One region of the Mesorhizobium sp. B2-1-8 genome, then DNA from elsewhere that is predicted to be linked to it. Evidence: riboswitches for the same ligand, from Rfam matches in the RefSeq annotation. Region 1 holds a riboswitch; the other holds the start of a gene.
The links. Region 1 has a riboswitch for thiamine pyrophosphate ahead of thiB (thiamine ABC transporter substrate binding subunit). Riboswitches for the same ligand answer to the same signal wherever they lie in the genome.
Positions count from the first base shown of each region.

Region 2: it holds a riboswitch for thiamine pyrophosphate, as region 1 does, so the genes downstream of both, FJ970_RS14470 (YkoF family thiamine/hydroxymethylpyrimidine-binding protein) here and thiB (thiamine ABC transporter substrate binding subunit) in region 1, are expected to answer to the same signal.

Region 1 is NZ_CP083952.1:1,348,760-1,356,283, reverse strand. It holds gene FJ970_RS06595 (RNA polymerase factor sigma-32) at 234-1,097, shown strand; gene FJ970_RS06590 (M48 family metalloprotease) at 1,114-2,583, opposite strand; gene thiQ (thiamine ABC transporter ATP-binding protein) at 2,821-3,597, opposite strand; gene thiP (thiamine/thiamine pyrophosphate ABC transporter permease) at 3,590-5,209, opposite strand; gene thiB (thiamine ABC transporter substrate binding subunit) at 5,333-6,331, opposite strand; TPP riboswitch at 6,375-6,489, opposite strand; gene FJ970_RS06570 (thiamine diphosphokinase) at 6,577-7,221, shown strand; gene FJ970_RS06565 (ABC-F family ATP-binding cassette domain-containing protein) at 7,223-7,524, shown strand, end outside.
Region 2 is NZ_CP083952.1:2,935,626-2,943,149, reverse strand. It holds gene FJ970_RS14485 (ABC transporter substrate-binding protein) at 1-298, opposite strand, end outside; gene FJ970_RS14480 (ABC transporter ATP-binding protein) at 291-1,058, opposite strand; gene FJ970_RS14475 (ABC transporter permease) at 1,055-1,858, opposite strand; gene FJ970_RS14470 (YkoF family thiamine/hydroxymethylpyrimidine-binding protein) at 1,902-2,510, opposite strand; TPP riboswitch at 2,501-2,614, opposite strand; gene FJ970_RS33795 (hypothetical protein) at 2,609-3,208, shown strand; gene msrA (peptide-methionine (S)-S-oxide reductase MsrA) at 3,396-3,914, opposite strand; gene FJ970_RS14455 (glycosyltransferase family 39 protein) at 4,091-5,659, opposite strand; gene FJ970_RS14450 (hypothetical protein) at 5,836-6,543, shown strand; gene FJ970_RS14445 (hypothetical protein) at 6,745-7,077, opposite strand; gene FJ970_RS14440 (hypothetical protein) at 7,082-7,462, opposite strand; gene FJ970_RS14435 (hypothetical protein) at 7,461-7,524, shown strand, end outside.

The DNA.
Region 1 (7,524 bases):
GAAATTTCAAAAAGGCTCAGTTCTGAAAATCAAATACTCCAAAAGAAATTTCTTTGCAGCATCGGAAGTCCGGGCAGCCGTGCCGAAATTGCCCGGACGTCATCGCTCGCTTGCCTGCTCCAGCGGAACCTTTCCCGCGCATGGCAGTTTTGGCTGTTCTAGGGCACGACGCCGTCATTTCAAGCCGGTTCTTGCCAGTTTGTCATTCGCACGCCTGAGCCAAGGAGCGCCTTATGATGGAAGACACGGCAGGTCGGGTCATGGTCCGCGCGGCAATGAGGGCGCCTTACCTTGAGCGCGACGAGGAGCATCGGCTTGCACTGCTCTGGAAACAGGACAACGATCAGAATGCGTTGCACAGCATCACCGTTGCCCATATGCGGCTGGTCATTTCCATGGCCTCGAAATTCCGTCACTACGGCCTGCCTCTCGGCGACCTGATCCAGGAAGGCCATGTCGGTCTGCTCGAGGCCGCCGCTCGCTTCGAGCCCGAGCGCGAGGTGCGGTTTTCGACCTACGCGACGTGGTGGATTCGCGCTTCGATGCAGGACTACATCCTGCGCAACTGGTCGATCGTGCGCGGCGGCACCAGTTCGGCGCAAAAGGCCCTGTTTTTCAATCTGAGGCGGTTGCGCGCCCGTCTCGCGAACGGCGCCGAACCACTCTCCAACACAACCCTCTACCGCGAGGTGTCGGTTGCGCTCGGCGTTTCCGAAGCTGATGTGGCGTTGATGGATTCGCGCCTGTCGGCGCCCGATTCCTCGCTCAACGTGCCGCTTGCCGACGATGCGGGTGCGACCGAGCGGATGGACTTCCTGGTCTCGGACGATCCCTTGCCCGACGAGATTGTCGGCGACAAGATCGATATCGCGCGCCGCGCGCTCTGGCTGAAGGAGGCGCTTCAAGCGCTCAACGCCCGCGAACTCCGCATCATCGAGGAACGCCGGCTTACCGACGAGGGCGCCACGCTCGAGGCACTCGGCGAGACGCTCGGCATTTCCAAGGAACGCGTCCGCCAGATCGAAGCCCGCGCCCTGGAAAAGCTCAAGGTCGCGCTGGTGAAGCAGAACCCGGAATTCATGGCGACTGCCGCCTGATCTCGCGCAACGGCGCTTACTTGTCGGTGACGATCTTGACCTTGTCGCCGGCCGAAACCGCGGCCCCCGGCGACAGCGCGTTGAGCACGCGGAACAGGTCGAGCTTGCGGTCGACGCCCACCATCTGCGCGGCAAGCGAACCCATGGTCTGTCCTGGCTGCACCGTAAGCACACGGATATGCAGTGGCTTCAGGGCCGCTTTTTCGGCGGGGCTGAGGATGTGAAAAGAGCCACTGACCGAGCGCGCCACCGTTTCCAGCGACGCGCTGGCCGAGGGGGCCGCGGTCAGCAGTCGGTAGACCTGGCCGCCGGCACGGATCACCGCGATGTCGAACTGCCAGCCTTCGGCGCCGGCATGCGCGGTCGCGGCCTCATTGCCGTTGATGGTTTCCTGCTTGACGGTGCTGTCGTCGAGGCCGGCCACCCAGCCGCTTCTGATATAGTCGGTCAAGGCGCGGTTCTTGTCGATCGAAACGCCGTCGAAGCGGATCGCTATGTCGCCCGGACCCGTTGCCGTCACCGCTGCCGCCGAATTGTCGATGATGAAACCGTCCGGCACCGTGAACGACACGCCGAGACCCGGATGCAGGAAGGTTTCGCCGCGCACATAGCCCTCTTCCGGCGTGTCGCCATAAAGCAGGCCGTCTATGCCGGCGAGGAAGGAATCGCGATCGCGCGTGCCGAAACCGGGCGCGCCGAATTGGCGGGCGTGGCGCTGTGCCAGATCGATGCGTTGCGGCGTGCTGGGATGCGTGGCCAGGAAGTCGAGGCTGGCGTCCGTGGCACCGCTGATCGAACGGAAATCGGTGTAGGCCGACATCGACTGCAGGAAGCGGCCGGCGGCATAGGGATCGTAGCCGGCTTCGCCGATCGACTTGATGCCAATGGCGTCAGCCTCCAGTTCCTGGTTGCGCGAGAACTGCGCCAGCCTGAGCTTGCCGCGGATCAGTGCTGCCTTGGCGGTCGGGCTGTCGCCGAGCACATCGGAAACGACCTTGGTCGCAAGGCCTTCCTCGGCCTCCAGCTGCTGGCGTTGCAGGCCGTGATTGGCGGTGACGTGTCCCATTTCATGCGCGATGACGGCGGCGAGCTCGGACGAATCATTGGCCAGCGCCAACAGGCCGCGCGTGATGTAGAGATAGCCGCCCGGCAGCGCGAAAGCGTTGACGTTGGGCGAATTGAGGATGGTGATGCGATAGGTCTGGGTCGGGTTAGCCGACACCACGGTCAGATTGCCGACCACCTTGGCGACCATGCGCTCGAGCTTGGGATCGGAATACTCGCCACCATAGGTCGCCAGGATACGCGGATGCTGCGCCTTGGCGAGTTCGGCAAGCTTGTTGTTGGCGGCGACATTGTCCACCGTGATCGGCTTGTCGGATGGCTGGAAGCCGGATTCCTGGACTTCCGGAGGCGTAAACATCTGGCAGCTTGCCAGCGCCACGGCAAAGCCGGCGAGCGCGAGAAAGCGCGCCAGCGGATTCATTCGTAGCCTGTCAGCGCCGATCGCCAGAATGGCTTCCTTTCAGGTCCTTACGCATGGCCAACGGACCGTGTCATGCGCAAAACAAACTGCTACAGCGTCGGTCGCGCGCTCGGGGCGGGCAGCAGATGCTGTAGGCAAATCACGGCCTGTGCCGGACCGGTATCGAGCGGACCTAGCCACACTACTCCAGTCATGGCAAGCAAGCGCCACATCGCCTCGGGCCGGTTTGAGCGTAAATTATGTCCGCTTCCGGGCAATATCTCGTGATAAGGCATCCCCGGCAGCCGCACCGATGTAGCGCCTGAACGCCTCCGGACCAGCCCCTGCAAAGAAATCGTCGGAGGTGCCTGTGGCGGCGACGGCGCCATTGTCCAGAAACACCACCTTCTGGCCGATCCGGCGGGCATCCTGCGGCTGGTGCGTGACGAACAGCACCGTCATGCCACGCTCGGCATGGAGGCTGGCAACCAGGTCGAGCATGTCGTCGCGCAACGCGGGTCCGAGCGAGGCGAAGGGTTCGTCGAGCAGCAGCACCGGGCGGTCACGCACCAGCACGCGAGCCAGGGCGACGCGCTGGCGCTCACCGCCCGAAAGTTCACGCGGCAGCCGCTTCTCCTTGCCGGCAAGGCCGGTGCGCCCAAGCGCCTCCGCGATATCGGCGTGGTCGGCATCGGTCAGTCGCAACGATGGCGAACGGCCGAGCCCGACATTCTGCTCGACGGAAAGATGCGCGAAAAGATTGTTCTCCTGGAACACCATCGACACCGGCCGCACGGCCGGCGGCTCGCCGCCGACATCGGCCCCGCCGATCAGCAGGCGCCCGGATCTCGGCGTCTCGAACCCGGCCACCAGACTGAGCAGCGTCGACTTTCCCGAACCGCTCGGCCCCATGATGGCGGTGATTTGCGCAGCCGTGAACTCGACATCGAAGGCGAACAATGCCTCGCCATAACTGAACGAGACCTTGTCCAGCCGCACCGTAACCCCCTTGCCGTCAGCAGCCCTGTCAAACATCGCGGGCCATCCCCTTTCCCAGCCGGTCCGCTGCCAGCACCAGTGCCAGGCAGACAAGGCCGAGTAGCAGTGCCAGGCCGGCGGCGTCCTGCGTGCGGTAGCTGCCCATGCGAGCCAGGAGAAGGTAGGGCAAGGTCTGCACGGAATCACTGCCGAACAGGGCGATGACGCCGAGATCGCCAAGCGACAGCGCCATGGCGAACGCAAAGGCGGTGGCGAGCGGCCGCCGCAGCGACGGCCAGTCGACCAGCCGCAGTCTTGCCCAGCCGGAAATGCCGAGCTGCGCGCAGAGCCGTTCGTGACGCTCGCTTGCCGCGTCATAGGCGGGACGGATGGCGCGCAACGCGAAAGGCATCGCCATGACGGCGTTGACGGTGACGACCATGAGCGGGGCGATGGCAAAGACATCGCCGACATGGCGCAGCAACAGGAACCAGCCGGCGCCGATGACGATCGGCGGCACGACCAGCACAAAGCCGGCGCCGGTATCGGTGGCATGTTCGAGCAGTGTCCTTGGGCCGGAGCGGCGGTTCAGCGCCAGCGCCCGGCGCGCCATGGTCAGGGCCAGCGAAAGCATCACCGAAAGCAGCGCCGACAGGAAAGCGAGCACGGCACTGGTCAGTGTCGCCTGCCGGACAGTGGCCTCGCCGGCCAGCCGGCCGAGATCGGCGCCCAATCCGGCCGCCACGGTCGCCGCCATCGGCCCGGCAACGAAGAGCGAAGCCAACACGATGAGGATAGCGTTCAGCGAGGCCTCGGTCCTGTTGACCGAGAGATAGCGGCGCGGCGCGACCGGCAGGTTGGTGTCGCCGACGACATTGGCGCCGAGCCGGGTCAGCGCCAGCACCACGATGAAGGTCAAGCCGATCTGCAGCAATGTCAGCGCGACAGCCCGCGCGGGATCGAAATCGAAGCGCAATGCCTGATAGATGCCGACCTCCAGCGTCGTCGCGGCCGGCCCGCCGCCAAGCGTCAGCACGATGGTGAAGGATGTGATGCAGAGCATGAAGACAAGTCCGGCGACGCCGGGCAAGGCGGCGCGCAGCGTCGGCCATTCGATCAGCCGAAATGCCGGCCGCGCTCCCATCCCGAGCTGGCTCGCCAGCCGCCACTGGTCTGAGGGAATGGTCTGCAGCGCCTCGAGGAGCAGGCGGGTGGCCAGCGGCAGGTTGAAGAAGACATGGGCAACGAGAATGCCGGACAGGCCATAGATGCCCGGCCAGTCCCGGCCGCCAACCCAGTTGAACAGACCGGCGAAATAGCCGGCGCGGCCGTAGAGCGCCAGGATGCCGAGCGCCGCGACGACCGCCGGCAGAGCCAGCGGCACGGCGAAGAGCCGCAGGATGAAGGCGCGGCCGGGGAAACGTGGATGCCGCGACAGCGCCCGCGCCACGAACAGGGCGGGCCCGACCGAGAGCAGCGTCGACAGGGCCGCCTGCCAGAGCGTGAAGCGCACGACACGGAAGAGGTAAGGATCGAAGGCGGCCCAGGCGCCGGAAAAATCGTGGGCGCCTTCGATGATAAGGCCGGCAAAAGCGCCGCCGACCAGCAGTGTGGTTGCCGCGAGCGCGGTGATGCCGGCGGTGATGCGGGGATCAGATGCGCGTTGCACTGAGAACCAACGATCGACTTGGGAAACATTGTGTTCCTTGGCGCCCCCCTCGTGGGGGAGATGTCCGGCAGGACAGAGGGGGGCGCCGTAGAGCGGTCATCTCACGAGATTAGCCCACAAAACCTACTTGCTCATCACCGCCAGCCATTCGTCCACCCAGGCCTTGCGGTTGGCGGCGACCTCCTCGGGGCTGAACAGCAAGGTCTTGGTCGGCTTGACCAGTTTGTCGAAGGCGGGGTTGAGCGGCTTGTCGGTCTTGCCGGCCGGGAACATCCAATTGGTCTCCGGGATGGCGTCCTGGAATTTCGGCCCGGTCATGAAAGCCATGAACTTGGCCGCCAACGGGTTCTTGGCCCCCGTGGTGGTGATGCCGGCAACCTCGATCTGCAGGTACTCGCCCTCTTCGAAGGATGCCGCCTGGTAGCGCTCGGTGTTTTCGGCGACCATGTGGTAGGCCGGCGAGGTGGTGTAGGACAGCACCATCGGCGCCTCGCCCTTGGTAAACAGGCCGTAGGCCTCGCTCCAGCCCGGCGTCACGGTCAGCACCTTGGCCTTGAGCTTGGCCCAGGCTTCCGGTGCCTTGTCGCCATAGACCGACTTCACCCACAACAGCAGGCCGAGGCCCGGCGTCGAAGTGCGCGGGTCCTCGATGACGATCTTGTCATTGGCACTGCCCTCGACCAGGTCCTTCAGGCTTTTCGGCGGCGTCTTGAGCTTCTCGGTATCATAGACGACGGCGAAATAGCCGTAGTCGAAGGGGACGAAAGTATCGTCGCTCCAGCCGCCCGGCACATTGACATCGCTCACCGTGCCATGAGGCGCGAACAGGCCCGACGCCTTGGCATCGGCGGTGAGATTGGTGTCGAGGCCAAGCACGATGTCGGCCTTGGTCGCTGCGCCTTCGAGCTTGACACGGTTGAGCAGCGCCACGCCGTCGGCGACCGAGACGAATTCGACATCGCAGCCACATTCGGCCTCGAATTCCTTCTTTACCACCGGGCCTGGACCCCAGTCGGCGGTGAAGCTCTCATAGGTATAAACGGTAAGCTTGTCCTTGGCCAAAGCCGGCCCGGACAGGGTCACTACCACGGCTGCGACGAGAGAATTTAAAAGCGTGCGCATCGGCGCCTCCTTCGTTTGCGTTGAAAGGAATTGAGGCGTCGGATTGTCCGAAACGTCTAATCCCTCCGCCGGTACAAACCGGATCAGGTTCAGCGGGTTGGCGAGACTACCTCTCAGCCGGCCCGCGAAAGTCGCGTCCGGCACCCCGTTAGAGCGTTTCGACACATAGGCCCGGCCGATGGGACACGCAAGTGGGAGTTTGCCGCCTTCCGTTTCCCGTGCCGGGCTGGTAAGGGCGACAGGATATGAGCACATTCACCATCCTGCTTGGCGGCGATCTCATCCGCACGCCCCGGCTCGACCGCCAGGTCAAAGGCTCGCGCGTCATCGCCGCCGACGCCGGCATCGGCCATGCGCGGATGCTGGGCCTTGTCCCGGAACTGTGGGTCGGCGATTTCGATTCCGTGCCGGCCGATCTGCCGGAAGGTCTCGCCGCCGTGCCCCGGCAAACCTTCCCGGCGGAAAAGGACAAGACCGACGGCGAACTGGCGATCGCGGCAGCGCTCGAGCGCGGGGCGACTCGTCTTGTGCTGGCGGGCGCCTTCGGCGGCAAGCGCGCCGATCACGCCTTCCTGCATCTGGCGCTTGGCCTGCGGCTGGCCGAGGCCGGAACAGCTGTGCTTCTGACCAGCGGCGCCCAGGAAGCTGTCCCCTTGCTGCTCGGCAGGGCCGGCTTCGATTATGCCGACGGCACGCTGTTTTCGATACTCGGCTTTTCCGAACTCTCCGGCCTGACCGTAACCGGCGCCAAATGGCCGCTCGACAAGGTCGAGGTGGCTTTCGGTTCGTCGCTGACCATTTCCAACGAGGTCAAGGGCCGCCTCGACATCGCGCTCAGCCATGGCCGCGCACTGCTGCTCGCCCATCCCTATCCATTGCCCGAAAGCTGACATGGCCCCGCCTCTTCTCAATCTCGACGGGATAAGACTGACCTTCGGCGGCACGCCGCTGCTCGACGGCGCCGCCTTGACCGCTTCGGCCGGCGACAAGATCGCGCTGGTCGGCCGCAACGGGTCCGGCAAGTCGACGTTGCTCAAGATCGCCGCCGGCCTGATCGAACCGCAGGATGGCGAGGTGTTCCGCCAGCCTTCTGCGACAGTACGCTATCTGCCGCAAATGCCCGACATGGACGGCTTCGCCAATGTGCGCGCCTATGTCGAGGCCGGACTAGGGCCGGCCGACGATCCCTATCG
Region 2 (7,524 bases), 1.6 Mb from region 1:
CGGTCTTCTGGGTGAACAGGCTAATGGTGCCGTTGATGCCGAAATCGGCGACGCGGTTGGCAACAAGCGTGCCGGCGCTGGTGTCGCTGTAAGGCACAATATCGACCTCCAGACCGGCCTCGCGATAAAACCCCTTGTCGCGCGCGACGAACAGCCCGATGTGGTTGGTGTTGACCGTCCAGTCGAGGGCGACGGTCACCTTCCGCGTCGCCGCGAAGGAGCGGCTCGATCCGGTGATCAGCGGTACGCTGCCGGCAAGTGTGAGCAGCAGAGCTTGCCTGCGCGTCAAGTCAGTCATGATCATGTCCTTTGGATGGCGGGAGGTTGAGCAAAATATCGAGGATCTCGGCCTCGAGTGCCCCGGCCTGCCGTGTGGCAGCGCTGGTTGGATCGCGCGGGCGCGGCAGTGGCACCTTGATCTCGCGCACGACACGGGCCGGCCGCGCGGACAGCACATAGATGCGGTCGGATAGGAACACGGCTTCGCGTACATCATGGGTGATCAGCAACGCCGTCCAGCGATGATGCCGCCACATCTGTTCGAGCCAGCGCTGCATGGCCGCGCGGGTCAGTGCATCGAGCGCGCCGAACGGCTCGTCGAGCAGCAACATGTCGCGTTCCTGCACCACGGTACGCAGCAGCGCCGCGCGCTGGCGCATGCCGCCCGAAAGCTGCGCCGGGAAATGCCGCTCGAAGCCGGCAAGCCCGAACTCGGCAAACAGCGGCGCGACCCGCGTCTGCGCCGCCTTGCGGCTGACGCCTTGCACCTCGAGCCCAAGCGTCGTGTTGTCGAGGATGCGCCGCCACGGCATCAGCGCGTCGCGCTGCGGCATGAAGGCGAAATGCCTGCCATGATCGTCGAGCGGCGCGCCGTCGAAGAACATCCCACCCTCGCCATGCTCGGCGCCGGTCAGAAGCTGGAACAGCGTCGACTTGCCGGCACCCGAGGGCCCAAGGATGGAGACGAATTCGCCGGCATCCACGCGCAGCGAAATGTCGGCGAGCACTTCGAGCCCGCCAAAGGCCTTGCGCATGTGCCGCAATTCGAGCCGGCTCATGCTTGCGGGCCTTTTCCAGCGGCTCGTTCCCAGGGCATGGCAAGACGCTGCAGCAGCACCGTCAGCCCGAACAGGACGAGGGTGAGCGCTGCGCTGACGCCAACGGCGGCGAGCACCAGGTCGGGACGGAAATTGTTCTTGGCGTTGAGCATGTAGATGCCCAGCCCCTTGGCCGCGCCCGCATATTCGGCGAAGATGGCGCCGACGACGGCGTAGGTGATGGAAATCCTGAGGCCAGCGAAGAAATAAGGCAGCGCCGAAGGCAACCGTGCCAGCATGAAGACCCGCCAGCGCCCTGCTCCCATGGCGCGCAGCATCTGCCCGATCTCGACCTCGGTAGCCTCGTAGCCCTGCACCAGGGCCACCAGCATCGGGAAGAAGGTGACCAGCGCCACCAGCATGATCTTGGGCATCAGCCCGAAACCGAACCACAGCACCACCAATGGCGCGATGGCGACCAGCGGCAAGGTCTGGCTGACGATGAACACGGGAAACAGCGCGCGCCGCAAAGGCTGGAAGAAGTCGACCAGCATCGATAGCGCGAAGGCGGTACTGAGCGAACAGGCAAAACCGATCAGCGTGGCGCGGATGGTGGGAACGGCGTTGTCGAGCAGCGCGTCACGATTGAGCACCGCCTGTTCGAAGACGCGCGAGGGCGGCGGCAGAACCGTCGGCTTGATGCCGGAATGGTTTGCGTAGAGTTCCCACGCCACGAACACCAGACCGATCGATATCACGGCCGGCGCTGCCTGGGCGAAGAAGCCCGCGAGGTGACGCGGGTTGAATGACGATGAAACCACGAGAGGATGACCTTGACGGCGCTCGCGCGTCGGCGCGAGCGGTTCAGACGGCAGTGGGACTGTTGGCCGAAACCGTGACGTCGAGGGTTACGTGACCTGCGCCTGGCCCGAAGCGGCAGAAGGCTTCGTCGAGCGCCGAGAAGATCGCTCCGGCATCGCCGCGCAACTTGGTGCAGAAATTCTTGGAGCGATCGTAGACGCCGGACTGCTTCAGGAAATCGATGCAGCCATAAATCTCGTCCATGTGGTCGTCCGTGCCCATCACATAGAGCGAGAACTGCGCCGCCGCTGGCTGGCCGGTGGCGGGCGCACCGCGCACGGCGGCAATGGCGGCTTGCTTGCGCGGGCCGAGTGGCCCGGCAGGTCCGCCGAACGTGTCGGAGCGGCAGATCGGATCGTCCGGCTCACCTGGGCAGCCACGCGAAATGGTGGCCGACAGCACGCAATGCTTGCCGCTGCCGGACGCAGCCACGAAGAGGTCGCGCAGCGCCGGGAACAACACCTCTGGGGGGCCGACCAGCAGGGTCGAGATATCGTCGGTCTCGATCCTGAGCCTGTCGCGATACGGATCGAGCGCGCCGAGCGCGCCCAGGATGACGCCGACAAAATCGTCGGCCATGGGATATAGGGAAACCTGTGCGCCTGAAAACATCGCCCGCCTCGCTCCGCTGGTATTACCCAGATCAGCTTCTAGGGTCTGTGGGCTTGCCGCCCCCGTCTCAGCCCCGACCGTACGGAGCACCCCTGTGGATGGCGGCGTTAAAGCACCATTCGATCGGTTGGGAAAGCTATTTTTTCAGCAAGCTGCGACAAAAGCATTGCGCCAGCGTGGCGGCAATCGGGTGCCCGCCGGCTCGGAAATCTGTCTGGAACCTTCGCGATGCCGAGAGGTTGTCCCACCAGTCGCCAGACGCAATCGCAGGAAAAGTGCGAAGCGGTTTTCCTGCCGGAATGCGTCAAAACAAAAAGATAGAGCGGTCAGTTGCTTCCGTGAAGCCTGTGAACCGCTCCGGCGACGAATTCACAGAATGGAGACAAGCCATGCTCACGAAAATCCTCGCGGCTTCGGCCTTCACCATTGCCCTTGCAACATCCGCCATGGCGCAAAGCAATAGCGCGGCCGGCGCGGATGGGTCGGGCGGCAGCGGCAAGTCGGTCACCGTAGACCCAAGTACCCCGGCTTCGCCCAATACAATCGATCCGGGCGCAACCAACAGCATAACCATCATGCCGGGAGACATGAATTCCAACGCGGATCAGAATTGCCCGACCAATCCGCAGGGCGCGCAGACGGATGCCAATGGCAACGCGACTGCGCCGACCGTGAACGACAAGACCTGCGGTAAGTAGTTTCGCGGCATGGAAAGCGCGGACGCAAGTTCCGCGCTTTCCATGCGCATTGGTTTTAGTATCCGTCACGACCGGCCGGCGGCTCGCGCCGATTCGAACTGTCAACCACCGGACGACGTTGACAGCCGCGATTGATATGGTCTTGCGGCAATCGGTGGGCGCTTATACCTGCCAACTGCCAAAAAACTCATGAAACTGCCTTTTCGCGGACCGGCAGCTTCCAGCCTGGCCTGACGAAATGGCAGGTGTAGCCATTGGGATATCTCTCCAGATAATCCTGGTGCTCCGGCTCGGCCTCCCAGAACGCTCCGGCCGGCGCGAGTTCGGTGACGACCTTGCCGGGCCACAGGCCGGAGGCATCGACATCGGCGATGGTGTCCTCCGCCACGCGCTTCTGCTCCTCGCTGGTGTAGTAGATGGCCGAGCGATAGCTCATGCCGACATCGTTGCCCTGGCGGTTGCGCGTCGTCGGATCGTGGATCTGGAAGAAGAATTCCAGAAGCTGGCGGAAGCTGATTTTCGCCGGATCGAACGTGATCTCGATGGCTTCGGCATGCGTGCCATGATTGCGATAGGTGGCATTAGGCACGTCGCCGCCGCTGTAGCCGACACGCGTGGCGAGGACGCCCGGGAAGCGCCGGATCAGATCCTGCATACCCCAGAAGCAGCCACCGGCAAGCACTGCACGTTCGCTCGAAGTCGCCATGTAAGGTCTCCTCAAAAGGCAATCCCGGGGAAACTGTAGCGGCTTTCAATCGGGAATTGCGCGACAACAAATTCGGATATTCCCGTAAATGGGCATTGTCGCCTGCTTCGTCCAGAGCGGCCATTCGGTTGCACCCGTGAAAGACGCCTCAAAGGGAATGGGTTGCATGACGCCGCTCAGATGCGCGGATGCCTGGTCCGGCTGCTGGCGGCAACCGGCAGATATCGCGTACCAGGCGGAATGGCGGCAAAACTGATCGCCACCGGCGGCGCCGCGCGCGACCAGTTGAAAAGAACGGTCTTGACCGGGATGTTGCCCAACCATGCCCGCAGCCATGACGGCACGCCGGGACCCCGCCAAACCATCAGCATGCCATGGTCGCGCAACCGCTGCCTCGAGATCCAGGGTGCGAACCGCATATCGAGGTCGGTGAAGATCGACGGCTTGTCATAGGCACTGAGGCCCGCCAGCATGGCGAGATTGGTGTCGCCACCGACGATGTCGAGCCGGCCAGGCGCCGCCGCGTGCCAGATTGCCTCTGCCTCGTCCGAGATCGGCTGCGCCGGCCAGCAGACGGCGTCCATGCGTCCGCGCACATTGCAGTTCGTCCAGCGGATGGCCGCATAGGCGCCCGACATGGTGACGATGCAGATGAACGCGCAGACCGCCAGCCTTCGCATCTCAAGGGCACTGAGCCGGTGGCCGAGGAAGGCGAGCACCACCACGCCGACAAGATTGTACATCGGCGCGCCCCAGGCTTCGCCGGCGCCGGTGAACAATGAGGCGACCATGATCAGCGTCGCCGGGCCAAGCCCCATCCACGTGAGATAGACCAGCGTAGCGCGCTCGACGGGCTCTTGCGGAGCAGGCGTGCGCCGCAGCAGCCCTGATATCGCCAGCACTAGGAGCAAGCCGCAGAACCCGGCCAGTTGGACACCGATATAGTAGAGGCGCGCACGGTGTTCGCTCACCCAAGCGTCGCGGTCGGCGAAATAGGTTAGCGGCAGGAAATCCATGCGGTAGAGTGCGACGGCCAGCGGCGCGGCGACCGCGAGAAAAACGGCCAGGCCAAGCCATGGCCAGGGTGTCGCCAGCCGGCTCCGCGCGCGCGGCTCGTAGAGCAGCCAGAGGCCGCCGAAGGCAAGCAGCAGGCCGGTGGAGAACTTGGCGTAGAGCCCGATGCCCGACACCAGTCCGAGCGCCAGCCACCAGCCTGGCCCACCGCCGCGGCCGGCGCGCCACAACAGCCAGCAGATCGCGGCCCAGAACGGCATCTGCGCATAGTCGTGATTGAATTGCGGGGTTGGCCAGCCGAAGAAATAGATCGATGGCATCAAAAGCACGGCAGCCAGCGCGCGGCGTTGTCCGAGCATGTCGCGGGCCAGCAGATAGACCAGGACGAAGGTGGCCGAGATCGTCAGTTGGGAGAGCAGATATTGCGGCCAGCGGAACGATCCGGTCAGAAGATGGCTGGTCTCGAGCAGCCAGCCGGGGAGCTGCGGATGCTTGTAGGTCAAAAGCACCCACTCGCGGCCCCACATGAAACCTTCCACGACATCGCCGGGCGGCGCGGGATCGATGAGTGCTGGCACCACAGTCCAGCACAGGATCTGCATCAGGCACAAAAGCGCCAGCAGATACCAGGGGTGCCGAAGCAGGGCGGACCAGACGGACGACGAATCCAGCCCAACGGCAGGCAGCCCTGCCGGCACCCAACGATCGATGGAGTCGTCAATTCCCGCCATGCGGCGCTTAGACCACATCGCCTGGTTTGCCGAACAGCCCCAACATCAAAGCTTACCAAAAAGTATACTTGCAGGTCATTGCAAGGCCAAGATTGAGCGGGAATTTCGGCCTCTCACTGCCCTTACTGGGCAGAACAGCCCGCACGCTGATTCCACTTGAACATCCCGGATACTCGATGCGTCACCAGCATGCCGTCATCCACCACCGCGCGCTCGACTTCTGGCTGGCGCGCGCGGCGGTTCTCGTCATCATCTGCCTGCAGCTTCTGGTGATCAACGATCTTTCGTTCGGCCCCCGCTGGCTGGCGCCTACGCTGGAGGCAGCCCTGCTCGTACCCCTGTCCGTGGCCACCGCCTGGACGCAGGCCGCCACCCAGAAAGCGGTCGAGGAGGAGCACTGGTATCTGGTTGGCCGGTTTCGCGTCATGATCCGCAGGACGGCTCTGGTGATGACCGGCGTCGTCAGCGTCATGAACTGCGGCTCCCTGGTGTTCCTGGTGCGTGCCTTGCTGGCCGGCCACGCCGGCTCCAGCGGTCAGACGCTGCTGGTCGACGCGCTCAACATCTGGATAACCAACGTCATCGTCTTCGCCTTGTGGTTCTGGAGCACCGACCGCGGCGGGCCGCCGACCTGCGGCCTCGTCACACGCGCCCATGCCGATTTCCTGTTTCCGCAAATGACCTTGAGCGACCGCGAAATCCGCGACTGGCTGCCGGGCTTCGTCGACTATTTCTTCCTCGCCTTCACCAATGCGACGGCGTTTTCGCCGACCGACACGTTGCCGCTCTCCCAACGCGCCAAGCTGCTCATGATGGGCGAGGCCATGATCTCACTGCTGACGATCGCGCTTGTCGCGGCTCGAGCCGTCAACATTCTGGCCTGAGGCATGTCACGCAAGCCCGCCGGGCACCGGGAGAACGTCAGGCATGAAGATGAAGACTGAGCGCGCGTCGCCTCGTTCCATTCAAACGCGCCTTGGGCCACCTCAGAAGCCACAAACGCAAAAAAGCCCGCCCCGGCGCGAGCCAAGGCGGGCTTTGGCTCGACCGAGCCGCAGATTCTCAACGCCAGGCAAGGCCCAGAATCATTCCTCCCCAGCTGGCCTGAACTTCCGCACGATCACCTCGAACAATATATCCGAGAGCATGTCCAGTTGGTTGATGGCGACATCGATGTCCTTGGGCAGCACCGAAAGCACGATCTTCAGATATTGGTCCGGCTTGTCGGCCCGCACCTCGGCGAGGACGCCGGCGCCGTGGGCGCGAAAATCGGCGCGCACGGCGGCGAGGAAATCATCGCCCAGTGTCTTCTTCATCCGCTTCGGGCGAGGTCTCTTCGCGGCTGCCGGGCTGGCGGGTTTGCGCCTCGCCGACCTTACCTTGGCGCGCGACGGCTCGGCATCGGTTTCGTCGGCCATCGGCTTACCCCAGGGCATCGCCGGCCGCCGCCTTCGGCGACGCCGATCTGGTTTGCCGGACCGCCTTCTTCGAGCGAGCGGACTTCTTCCCGGCCCGCTTGGCGCGCTTCGGCCTTCCGGCAGGTTTTGCAGCGCTTGATGGTTTTGCAGCATTGGCCCGCGCCTTGAGCCTGGCTATGACAAGACCGACAGCGCGGCTGTCGATGCCTGCCAGCGGAAAGTTGAACCCGCCGGCCTCGTCCCGCACCATGCCGATCAGCACGCCGGGCGCCACTTGCTCGACACGGCCGAGCCGCGCCTGCGGTCCCGCGCCCTCGAATTCGCCGATGGCGCTGACGACCTCAAGGCCGTCATCGCCGGTGATGATGGTGGCGTAGCGTGCCATGGGATTGTCTCTTGAAGGTTCGCAAAATAGGGTTCAGTCACAAAGGCTGCGTCGCCATGGCC